2 regions of the Thermosyntropha tengcongensis genome follow, and region 2 is predicted to be linked to the other one. Evidence: a T-box and tRNA genes for the amino acid it is inferred to sense, from the RefSeq annotation. Region 2 holds a T-box; the other holds one or more tRNA genes.

Region 1 (5,962 bases), 160 kb from region 2:
CCGCTTTCGAAAAACATCCCTTTCCGCGCATATTTTTCATTATATATGCCCGGACTTTCATAACAGGGATTATTTTTGTCATATATCATAAAGGGTACCGGTTCTGCGGTATGGGTTTTCAAAGAGAGAGGGGTCGGGTGATCTGGCATTATCATTACCCTTATATCCTCAAAATAGTCCAATGCTTCCCGTATAATGCCTACCACCTCTTTATCAATTTGTTCAATAGCCCATATTTTCTTTTCCAGATTTCCCTGGTGGCTTGCTTCATCTGGCGATTCTATATGCAGGTAGACAAAATCCTGCCCGTTTTTGAGCTCTTTTATAGCAGCTTCTGCTTTTCCTCTAAAATTGGTTTTAATACTTCCGGTAGCTCCTGCAACCTCTACCGGTTTAAGCCCGGCTGCTATACCCAAACCTTTTACCAGGTCCACAGCTGCCACCACGGAGCCTTTAAGGCCGTATTTTTTATAAAAGCTGTTAAGGCAGGGCTTTCTCCCTTCCCCCCACAGCCAGATGGAGTTTGCTTCTTTGAGCCCTTTTTGACGGCGTTTTTTATTGACCGGATGCTCTTTAAGGATGTCCTGGCTTTTTTGCATAAGCTCAAGGATTATTTCCGCATTATCTCCCTCTGGCAAATAAGGGCCTATTTTTCTGTCCGATATGTCATGGGGAGGAGTAAGGCTTAGTTTATAATCTGCTGCCTCTTTCCATACCATGAGATGGCGGTAGCTTATACCGGAATGAAAGCTTATTTTTTCCCCTCCCAGTTTTTGCTGCAGGCAGCTTATAAGCTCCCCTGCTTCATTAGAAGAGATTTCCCCGGCACTGTAGTCGAGCATTATCTTGTTACCGTATTCCTCATCCCCCGAGAGGGTGACCAGATTGCAGCGAAGGGCCAGATCATTATCATTTAGGGGTACTCCCATGCTGATAGCTTCCAGGGGAGAACGGCCTGTATAGTAGATGGCAGGATCATAACCCATAACCGAGAGATTTGCCACGTCACTTCCGGGAGTATATCCTTCGGGTATAGTTTTTACCAGACCGATGAATGCATACTGGGCCAGAATATCTATATTAGGTGTCCTGGCATATTCCAGGGGGGTTTGGCTGCCGAGTCCAGAAACCGGATAGTCAGCCATTCCATCGGTTAACAAGAGTAAATACTTCACTTGATTCAACTCCTATGTCAGATAGTTATGCTGTAAAAATGAAGGATTTTTTGGCTGGGCATGTTTTTACCGCTCTATAAATTTTATAACATTTTTATTTTAAGGGGAAGACAAAGCAGAAAGGGTATTAGGATATAAAAAATAAGAAAAAAGAGGAAAGAATCCATATATATAGAAATATAACTATAAAAAATATTAATGTCACTAAAATTATTGTTTATGGGGGGATAAAATTGAAAAGCCGCTTTTTAGAAGAATTTCCTTACATAGTAAAAATGCTTGTGCCGTTATTTCCCAAGGATACTACCTTTTATGCCACTGATCTTGAAAACTTCATCTTTAAAGACACTACTAATTTTGACGTGCCTTTTGTAAAAGTAGGAGGTCCTTTTGCCAAAGGGGGGCCAGCTGACAAAGCTATTCAAACCAAACAGGTGGTGCAGATGGAGATAGATGAGAGCTATTACGGGATGCCGCTTAAGGTTATAGCAGCTCCTGCTTTTGCTGATGATGACAGGAATAAGGTGGTAGGTGCTTATGGCATAGCGGTAAGGAGGGACAATGCTTTTAATCTGCGCAAAGTAGCCGATACCTATCAGAAAGGGATGCAGGAAATAGCAGCTGCTATTGAAGAGACAGCAGCTTCCGCCAGTGAGATAACAGCAAGCGAACAGAAGCTGAATGAAGAGATAAGCGCTATTTCTGGACTGGCAGCTGAAATTATAAAGGTTTTGGAATACATAAGAAGCATTGCTGATGAAACCAAGATGCTGGGATTGAATGCAGCCATTGAGGCGGCGAGAGCGGGAGATGCCGGCAAGGGCTTTGGAGTGGTAGCGGCAGAAATACGCAAGCTTTCAGAAAGTTCCAAGGAAACGGCCGGAAAAATAAGAGAACTTACCAAGCAGATAGAAGAAAAGATAAACCTGGCCTTAAAGAGTTCGGAGGTTACCCTTCGCGCTACTCAGGAGCAGGCAGCAGCCACGGAAGAAATGAATGCTGGAATAGAGGAACTTACCAGCATGCTGGATGAACTGGTGCGTATTGCCTACGAAATATAACTTTATCAAATCATATAATCGATAACTGCTCCCGGAAACAGCTTGCTTATTTTTTCATTGAAAAAATCTTTCATCTGGTTAAGTTTATCATCTGTATATACGAATTTCCCATAGCCGAATTGGCCGTACTTAAATTTGCGGTCCCTGTTTTCATCCATGGGAAGGAGAGTATCCGGAAAAACCTCCAGGATATTGTTTTTAGCCCTGGCTGTAAAACGGTGGGAGATTATTTCCAGGGTAAAGTCGCTTAAGTCAGCATCTTCAAGATATGAACGCATTTTATGCAAAAGGTCTCCGTACTCTGTTTCCCAGCCTTCCTCAAGTATCACAGGAGCGATTATTACCCCGCTCGGATAGCCATGGCTGGCTACCTTTTTCAGACCGGCAAGCCTTTCTGTGAGATCAGGGGTGCGGTGTTCATAAGTTTTTATTATTCGTTCAGTGTTGAGGCTGAAGCGGATGCGGGTATGTTTGTTATGCTCAAGGGAAAGGAAACTGTCGACATAGGGAAATTTTGTGACAAACCGCAAACGTCCGTATTCTTCAGCCGCGAAAAACTTTATGGCATAACTTAATGCGCCGGAATAAGGCTCAACAGCAACCGGATCAGAGGTAGCAGCAGCTTCAAATATGGTTATTTCAGGTTTCCTTTTTTCTATATACTTTTTGGCCTGCACAAGTATTTCGTCAATATTTACGTAGATGCGGGTATAAGGCTTTTTGCCCAGCTGTGTATTAAGGTAGCAGTATTCGCATATTCCTTCGCATCCGGTTACCAGGGGAAGCTGATAGTGGGCAGAAGGTTTGCAGGTTTCAAACTTTAGATTTTTCCTTATGCCAATTACCAGTGTGCTTTTCCCCTGAAAAAAGGCTTCCCGCGGATTTTTGCCTGGGATGCCGGTAACCCGGTTGTGTGATTTGAGAAAGTTTATATTAAGGCCTTCCTGACGAAGCTTTGCATATATTTTTTTCCCCAGAGGATAATTAAGGGCTTCTTTTTCAAAAAATACTCTTTTAAACCTGACAGCAGTAAGCAATTGATTATTCCTCCTTGCCAGCCAGTTTTTTATTTTTAGTCTTTCATTAAATAAGAATAATATTAAGCAGGGCAAAAAATTTTAGAAAATGTTTGACGAAACGTCAGATAGGTGATATAATAAACATCGTTGTGGAGCTGTGGTGTAGCGGTTAACATGCCGGCCTGTCACGCCGGAGATCGCGGGTTCAATTCCCGTCAGCTCCGCCATAAAATCTAAATTGCAGATTGACAATCAAGACTTAAGCAGCTATAATAGTCAATGCAGCGACAGAAAAGGCTTCTGCCTCGGTAGCTCAGTCGGTAGAGCAGTGGACTGAAAATCCACGTGTCGGTGGTTCGATTCCGCCCCGAGGCACCATTATAAGCGGAAGTAGCTCAGTGGTAGAGCATCGCCTTGCCAAGGCGAGGGCCGCGAGTTCGAATCTCGTCTTCCGCTCCATAAGAAAAATAAAGCGTTACCTTGGTAACGCTTTTATTTTGCCATAAAAACTTGTCCAGTACTTTAATATGTTTCCAGTGCTTTATATAAATTACTTACTTGCTAAAACCTCGAGGTTTTGCTTGCAATATAGGAAAAAAGCTGTTATAATAAATCCTGCGTGAGAGATATAACCCTTTATAGGGGCGGGTGGCGAAGTGGCTAACGCTGAGGTCTGCAAAATCTCCATTCACCGGTTCGAATCCGGTCCCGCCCTCCATAGAAAAAATCTGCATGCCCGGGTGGCGGAATAGGCAGACGCACGGGACTTAAAATCCCGCGGTTGGCAACAACCGTGCCGGTTCGACCCCGGCCTCGGGCACCATATAAGAAAGGGAGGCGCTTGTTGAAGCGTCTTTTTGCTTTAAAAGAGTCCAAAAAAGGCCTGGTTTTAAAACCAGGCCTTTTTTATTGGCTGTATTATAATTTAACCTTAAAATCAACATAACCTGACTCCTACAAAAAGAACCACGCTTTTTCTTATAATGCGGGGATTTAACAGGTGATACTGCTTGTGTTCCACTATGATTACAGGACAAAGTTCAGCATCAAGCGGCAGTTCAGGCCAGATAATATAGCCTAAAAAAGGTTTGACAAAATGTGCAAAATGAACCTTCTGGTCATCAGATGTTGAACTGTAGGTTACTTCAAAAGTTATATGCCCACTTATAATGATTTTGCTTCCTTCAATGGTCTTGATAGCTTTTATGGAATCTATCTCTGGTATAACTTCAAAATTTATAATTTTTTCTACATCAGGCTTTAATTCAGGGATTTGCAGGGTTCCATCAATCAAGATCTGGGTATAATGATCAGGCAGGTTATCTATTATATAAGTGTGCGAAGTTTCCGCAGTAAGCCCTCCGCAGTCAGTTGCCACTGCTTTTACTACATGGGCACCTTCCGAAAATCCTGATGTATCCCATTCATAAATAAATTCAAGACTTTTGGCATTTCCTGCTATTTCTGTGTGTACCAGCACATCATCAATATATATATCTACTTTGGCTAGACATTCATTATCATGGGAAGATATTAAAATGTCTACTATATCTGAAACAGTAGAACTATCCGGCGGTGAAACTATATTTACCACCGGCGGGATGTTATCGATTACGATATCCAGAATTTTGGCGGTAGTATTTGAGCAGCCGTCAAAAGCAGTTGCTTTCAGCTTATAATGCCCATCGGCAAGTAAAGTGGTGTCAAAAGGGGCAGCATAAATACTGTCAAAAGGAGTAGTTACAATAGCGATAAGGTTATAGTTTATCCCTCCGTCACTGGAATATTCAAAAATCACTTGTGTAACCCCTACATTGTCAGCAGCATTTGCCTTAAGTGTTATAGATCCTCTTACAAAACTGTTGTTGGCTGGTGATATCCAGCTAACGGATGGAGGGGTATTATCAATGGTAAATACTCCATTAGATACATCTTCTGCTGTTAATATGCTATCTGAGGTAATAATTTTTATCAGATAATTATTTCCGCTGGAAAGGCTTGCTGTGTTCCAGAAGTAAGAGCAAGGGCAGATGCCGGTGATTCCAGTAGCCAGAACATTAAAACTGCTGCCTCCGTTGGCTGAATACAGTATCGAAAAAGTTAAAGGAGCTCCCATAGGATGTGATGCTTCCCATATTATGTCTGTACCGGGAGGACATATAATTTCCCCTCCATTAGGGCTGATTATTTTGACCTGTGGGGGCAGGTCTATTTTTACCTGTATATCAGCATGGGATGTTTTGCCACATGTGTCAAAAGCGATGGCTCTTAATGTATAAGTTCCGGGGGATAGAGTGTCAAATTCCCAGTTGGTGCTGTAAATATCCATATCAGGGATGGTATCTATGCCGATAATATTGAAAGATATGCCATCGGCTGAGTATAAGAATTCTACCTTGCTTACTCCTACATTGTCGGTAGCTAGAACTTCCAGGGTAAAGGGAGAGGCAGTGATAAGGCTTCCATTTACAGGGGATATCCAGCTGACGGAGGGAGGTGTATTGTCAATGATAAAGGTGCTGTCTGAGGTGTCTTCCCCTTCCAGTTCACCATCAGAAGCTATGACCTTGATAATATAATTGTTGCTGCTTATAAGCCCTGATGTGTCCCAAACATAGGACATAGAAGTAAGTCCTGTGGCCAGAGTAGTATAGGTAACTCCACCATCAGCTGAGTACTGAATTTTATAGGTTAAGGGGTCGCCGTC
Region 2 (5,962 bases):
GCGATAATTTAAAAATAAAAGCAAGTGGAGGCATAAAAGATAAGGATTTTGCTTTAACTCTGGTAGAGGCTGGAGTACACCGGCTGGGAACCAGCAGCCCGCTTAAAGTGCTGGGACTTTGAAAAGAGGGGAGAGATCCCCTCTTTTTGTTTGGCTGCCGGATAAACAGCAAAAAGGGGTTAAGAAGTTATTATGGCGAAAAAGACGGTCTGTTTTTTCATGATTTTATTATTTTCATATTTTTATCTTTTCGTAAATTATCCGGAAGCCTGGCTGCACAACAGTTTATATAAAAGTTTTTTGGCTTTTTATGGCTATAATGCGGGAAGGAATGCAGAGGTGAAAGTCCTTTACCATAAAGGGCTGCGTGACCTGGGGGATAAAGAGATAAGAGTGAAGGCTTTTGTTCCCGGAGAGACAAAAAATTTGAGTGAGGAACTTAAAAAAGCGCTTAAAGAAGGATATACAGCAGTGGTGGAATGTTCTCTTCTGGATTCCTTTCACACTACTCCTTATGGGCAGGTTCTGGCAAAAGAGATGTACAGCAAAGCTTACCGGATAGTAGTTTTTGATGGGGGGCACCACCTGCCTACATTAGGTATGGCTCCGGATGTTATAATTATACCGGAGATAAGGGGATATGCCGCGCACAGCTACATGCAGGATGCTATAAAAGTGGAAACCGTAGTTTATCTGGCAAAAAAAGCCTGTCTGAACACGATGATTGTGTCTGTTCCCCGCTGGGCTTTGGTTAAGGAAAAAAGCAATTTGGAAAATATAGCTTATAAGGCTTTGCACAGGGAGACAAGGAGAATATCATCTTTTTCCCCTTTTCATCCCTGTGCGTGTAACAGGATAAGCAAAGTAAACGGACTGATATTTGCTTATGTGGAAAAGGAGTATTATAAGGATATAGCTGGTTTTGTAAAATGTATTAAAAGGTTGGGCATTGATGATGTAAATGAGATATATCTGGCATTTGATTACAGGTTTGCTGACCGGGAAAGTGCCTGTGCCTATGCTGAAGATGTGGAGGATGTTTTGAAAATACCGGTATATGTGGTAAATGAACCTTTTACGGCATTTAATGTTTTATGGGGGAAGAAGCATGTATTACGGAAGCAGGGCCATAGTCCTTAAAAGCCTGGATTATCAGGATGCCGACAAGCTGGTTACTATTTTTTCTGAAAAGGAAGGCAAAATAAAGGCAGTAGCCAAAGGGGTAAAAAAGCCGAAAAGCAGTCTCAGGGCTGTTTTGCAGCCTTTTAGCCATTCTTTTTTGTATTTGAACCGGGGTAAGGACCTGGACCTCATTACCCAGGGAAAACTTTTGGATTTCTATCCTCATATCAGGGAAGACCTGGGACGGACTTTATATGCAGCCTATATCATGGAGCTTTTGGATAAATCGCTTCTGGAAAGGAATCCTTCCCCGGCGCTTTATAATGAAACCCTGCAGGTTTTAGGCTATATAAATGAGAAAGGGGCAAAAAGGTTAGCCATACGATATTTTGAAATGCAGCTTATAAAAGAGCTGGGTTACAGGCCGAGACTGGAGGAGTGTGCTGCCTGTGGGAAAAAAACGGCTATTCCCCGCTTTAACCTGGCAGAAGGCGGAATATTGTGTGATGATTGTGCCAAATTCTTGAAGACCGATTTTATCCTTTCTGCTGAAGCCTTTAGCCTCCTTAAGTTTCTTACCCGGGCCAATTTAAAATCTCTGGAAAGGGTAAAGGCTTCGGATGAAGCCCTGAATAAGCTGGAAAAGCTTCTTGAAAAATATCTGGAATACTATCTGGAAAGCAAGCTGCATTTGAAAAATACCATATACCAGCTTAAAAAAAATTTACCGCTTGAATTTGACAAGGATTAAACCTGTTGCTACACTTTTAGATAAAGCAGTTTTTAAAATTTGATATATGGGCGATGAAGAAGAGGAGTAGGAAAGGGATGCCTTGAAAGAGAGCCGGGGCAGGTGGGAGCCGGCAGGCTAAACTTTCTGAAGGCGCTTCTGAGCTGCGGGAGGAAAGCCTTACGGCGAGTAAAGCCCGCATTAATGAAGGAGGGTGCTTATTTAGCGCCAACCAGGGTGGAACCGCGGGTAGTAAGCCCGTCCCTGCATGGGGGACGGGCTTTTATTATTTTAAAGGCTTAAGGCAAAACTAGCTAAAAGGAGGTAAAAAGACATGAATTTTCAGGAGATTATCCTGCGTTTGCAGAACTTCTGGGGAAAACAGGGATGTATAATCCAGCAGCCTTATGATGTGGAAAAAGGTGCGGGAACCATGAATCCTGCTACCTTTCTTAGAGCTTTAGGGCCAGAACCGTTTAATGTGGCTTATGTTGAACCATCCAGGCGTCCGACTGACGGGCGTTATGGTGAAAATCCCAACCGGCTGCAGCATTATTATCAGTATCAGGTGATATTAAAACCTTCTCCTGATAATGTTATTGACCTTTATATTGATAGTTTACGTGATTTGGGCATCAAGCCGGAAGAACACGATATACGCCTGGTAGAAGATAACTGGGAATCTCCTACTCTGGGTGCCTGGGGATTAGGCTGGGAAATATGGCTGGATGGCATGGAAGTAACCCAGTTTACCTATTTCCAGCAGTGTGGAGGTTATGATTGTAATCCGGTATGTGCGGAAATTACGTATGGATTGGAACGCATAGCCATGTTCATCCAGAATAAGGAAAGTGTTTTTGATATTGAATGGGTAGATGGCATCACTTATGCCGATGTACATCATCAGGGGGAAGTTGATTATTCACACTACAATTTTGAATATGCTGATATAGATACCTTAATGACCATGTTTAACCTGTGTGAAAAAGAAGCTATAAGGATAGCGGAAAAAAATCTGGTTTTACCGGCTTATGATTATGTTCTTAAGTGCTCGCACCTCTTTAACCTCCTGGATGCCAGAGGAGCTATAAGTGTAACGGAAAGGATGAGTTATATATTAAGAGTGCGCAACCTGGCCCGTATGGTAGCGGGAGAATACCTGAAGCAGAGAAGAAGATTGGGATATCCCTTGATTAAGGATGAAAAGCTAAGACAAGAACTTTTAGCCAGAGAGGAGGTTTAAAAAATGGCAAAAGATTTGGTTTTTGAAATAGGGGTGGAAGAGATTCCTGCAGCTTATATGCCAAAAGCGCTGGAAGATTTTAAAAATAATGCTATAAACAGCTTTAAAAAGGCACGGCTTAATTATGAAGAGGTAAAAAGTTTTGGCACCCCGCGCCGACTAACTTTATATGTAAAAGGGTTGAGCGAAAAGCAGGAAGATGCAGTGATCGAAAACCGGGGTCCTAAAAAGGCGGCTGCTTTTGATGAAAAAGGTAATCCGACAAAGGCTCTGGAAGGATTTGCCCGCAGCCAGAATATCGACATAAATGATGTAGAAGTGCGGGAAGTTAATGGGGTAGAGTATGTTTTTGCCGTGAGGACTGAAAAAGGCCTTTTTACAAGAGAAGTATTGCCTGAACTGCTTTATGAACTGGTTAAAGCGTTTTCTTTTCCCAAGTCCATGCGCTGGGGAGGGTACAGTTTTCGTTTTGCCCGGCCTATAAGGTGGCTTTTGGCTTTATATGGAGAGGAAAAGATTGAGTTCAGCCTGGAAAATCTGGTGAGTTCCCATTATACTTACGGACACCGCTTTTTGTCAAAAGGCCAGCTTGCAGTAAAGGATACTGATGACTACTTTAAGGTTTTAGAGGAGAATTATGTGATTATAGACCAGGATAGGAGAAAACAAATAATCTGGGAACAAATTGAAAAAATAGCCTCTGCTGTGGGAGGACAGGCTTTAAAGGATGAGGAGCTGCTGGATGAGATTAATTATCTGGTAGAATATCCGACTGCTTTTGCTGGCAGCTTTTCCTCTTCCTATCTGGAGGTGCCGGAAGAAGTTTTAACTACCACCATGATAGAAAATCAGAGATATGTGCCGGTGTTTGACAAAGAAGGAAAGCTTATGCCAGTTTTCATTGGGGTAAGAAATGGTACAGATGAATTTATTGATGTGGTGAGGGCAGGAAATGAAAGAGTTTTAAAAGCTCGCCTGGAGGATGCGCTGTTTTTCTGGAAGGAAGACTTAAAACAGCCTTTGGACAGTATGGCGAAAAAACTCAAAAGCATCCTCTTTCATGAACGGCTGGGAACTATTATGGACAAGGTTGACAGGATTACCAGTATAGCGCTTTTTATGTGCGAAAATTACGGTTTGAGCGATGCGGAAAAAATAAGGAGAGCAGCCTACCTTTGCAAGGCTGATCTGGTAAGCAACATGGTTTATGAATTTCCGGAACTGCAGGGTATAATGGGAAGATATTATGCCTTGCACCATGGTGAAGATAAAGAAGTGAGCGAGGCTATTTTTGAACACTATTTACCGCGCTTTGCGGGAGATAAGCTGCCTCTTACCCAAACAGGAACAGTTCTCAGCCTGGCTGAAAAGATTGACAATTTAACCGGGTTTTTTGCCATGGGCATAAAGCCCAGCGGTTCACAGGACCCCTATGCTCTGCGCCGGCAGGCTATGGGGATAGTAAATATTATTCTGGATAAAGGATTAAGAATTGATTTATCTTCCGTAATAGAAAAGGCTTATCAGGAAGTAATGCCTTTTAATCCGGATAAAGGAAAAGAAGAAACCAGAGAAGAAGTTTTGGAATTTATACTGCAGCGTATGCGGGGAATTATGCTGGAACAGGGAATTTCCTATGATATCGTTGATGCTGTTTTGGCTTGTCCGTCCGGTGATTTGGTAGATATTGCGATGCGTACGTCGGTATTGAAAGAGCTTAGAGGAGATGCTGTTTTTGCGGAATTGATGACTGTGTTTAACCGCTGCCATAATCTTTCCAGGAAGTGGGAATCTACCCGGGTTGATGAAGATGTGCTTGTAGATGAAACTGAGAAGGTACTTTATAAAAAGTATGCAGAGGTTAAAGATGAGGTAGAAGGGGCTCTGGCAGGAGGGGATTATAAATCAGCCCTGGAAAGGATAGCCCATCTGCGCAGGTATGTAGATGACTTCTTTAATGCGGTCATGGTCATGGCAGAGGATGAAAATCTTAAAAAAGCAAGGCTGGGAATTTTAAAATCTATTGTAAAATTATGCAATAAAATTGCTGATTTTAGTAAAATCGTGGAATAAAATTTTTTAAAAACAGGATTTTTTTGCGCCATATAGTATAGTATAATTAAATAAACTTAGGCAAAAAGTATATCATATTTTGGTGATTGCAATGATAGAGTTAACCGAAAGGCAAGAAAAAATCCTGGAAATAGTAAAAAAATATGGCCCCATTACCGGCGAAAGCATTGCGGAGATGCTTAATGTTACCCGGGCAGCCTTAAGGCCTGATTTGGCGGTTCTGACTATGTCAGGCTATCTGGAGGCCAAGCCCCGGGTAGGCTATACTTTTCGCAATGGAGCCGTGGAGAATGAAATCCGCAAGATCCTTAACCGCTATCGGGTAAGGGATGTAAAGTCGGTTCCGGTGGTGGTAAAGGAAACCTGCAGCATATATGATGCTATTGTGGCACTTTTTACGGAAGATACAGGAAGTATTTATGTAGTGGATGAGGATAATTTTCTGGCTGGGGTAGTTTCGCGCAAAGATTTCCTGAAAGCTACTCTGGGACAGATGGATATTAATAAGGTTCCCATAAGTGTGATAATGACCCGGATGCCCAATATAATAACTACTACTCTGGATGAAACGGTAGTAGAAGCAGTAAGGAAGATTGTCGAACATGAGGTGGACAGCCTCCCGGTTGTTAAATGTTTTATAGATGAGAATAATGAAGAAAAGCTGCAAGTAGTTGGGAAAATAAGCAAGACTACCATAGCCAGGCTATTTTTAGATCTGGCTATGAAAAGATTTGAGGGGGTTTAAGCTTTGACAGGGCATTTGCCAGGAGTATATATTGTATCCGATTCCATAG

Evidence for each region. A T-box is a leader RNA that pairs with one kind of tRNA and senses whether it is charged. The one in region 2 lies ahead of glyQ (glycine--tRNA ligase subunit alpha), so its partner is inferred to be a tRNA-Gly.
Region 1: it encodes a tRNA-Gly, which carries the amino acid that the T-box ahead of glyQ (glycine--tRNA ligase subunit alpha) is inferred to sense. The anticodon was not compared.

What each region holds. Positions count from the first base shown of each region.
Region 1 is NZ_AP042437.1:1,412,780-1,418,741, reverse strand. It holds gene ACZ42E_RS06725 (cofactor-independent phosphoglycerate mutase) at 1-1,175, opposite strand, end outside; gene ACZ42E_RS06720 (methyl-accepting chemotaxis protein) at 1,409-2,236, shown strand; gene splB (spore photoproduct lyase) at 2,242-3,273, opposite strand; tRNA gene ACZ42E_RS06710 (tRNA-Asp) at 3,407-3,482, shown strand; tRNA gene ACZ42E_RS06705 (tRNA-Phe) at 3,558-3,633, shown strand; tRNA gene ACZ42E_RS06700 (tRNA-Gly) at 3,640-3,714, shown strand; tRNA gene ACZ42E_RS06695 (tRNA-Cys) at 3,898-3,973, shown strand; tRNA gene ACZ42E_RS06690 (tRNA-Leu) at 3,990-4,078, shown strand; gene ACZ42E_RS06685 (Ig-like domain-containing protein) at 4,193-5,962, opposite strand, start outside.
Region 2 is NZ_AP042437.1:1,569,622-1,575,583, reverse strand. It holds gene deoC (deoxyribose-phosphate aldolase) at 1-122, shown strand, start outside; gene ACZ42E_RS07550 (hypothetical protein) at 193-1,140, shown strand; gene recO (DNA repair protein RecO) at 1,109-1,873, shown strand; T-box leader at 1,918-2,121, shown strand; gene glyQ (glycine--tRNA ligase subunit alpha) at 2,187-3,095, shown strand; gene glyS (glycine--tRNA ligase subunit beta) at 3,099-5,168, shown strand; gene ACZ42E_RS07530 (helix-turn-helix transcriptional regulator) at 5,263-5,913, shown strand; gene ACZ42E_RS07525 (pyruvate, water dikinase regulatory protein) at 5,917-5,962, shown strand, end outside.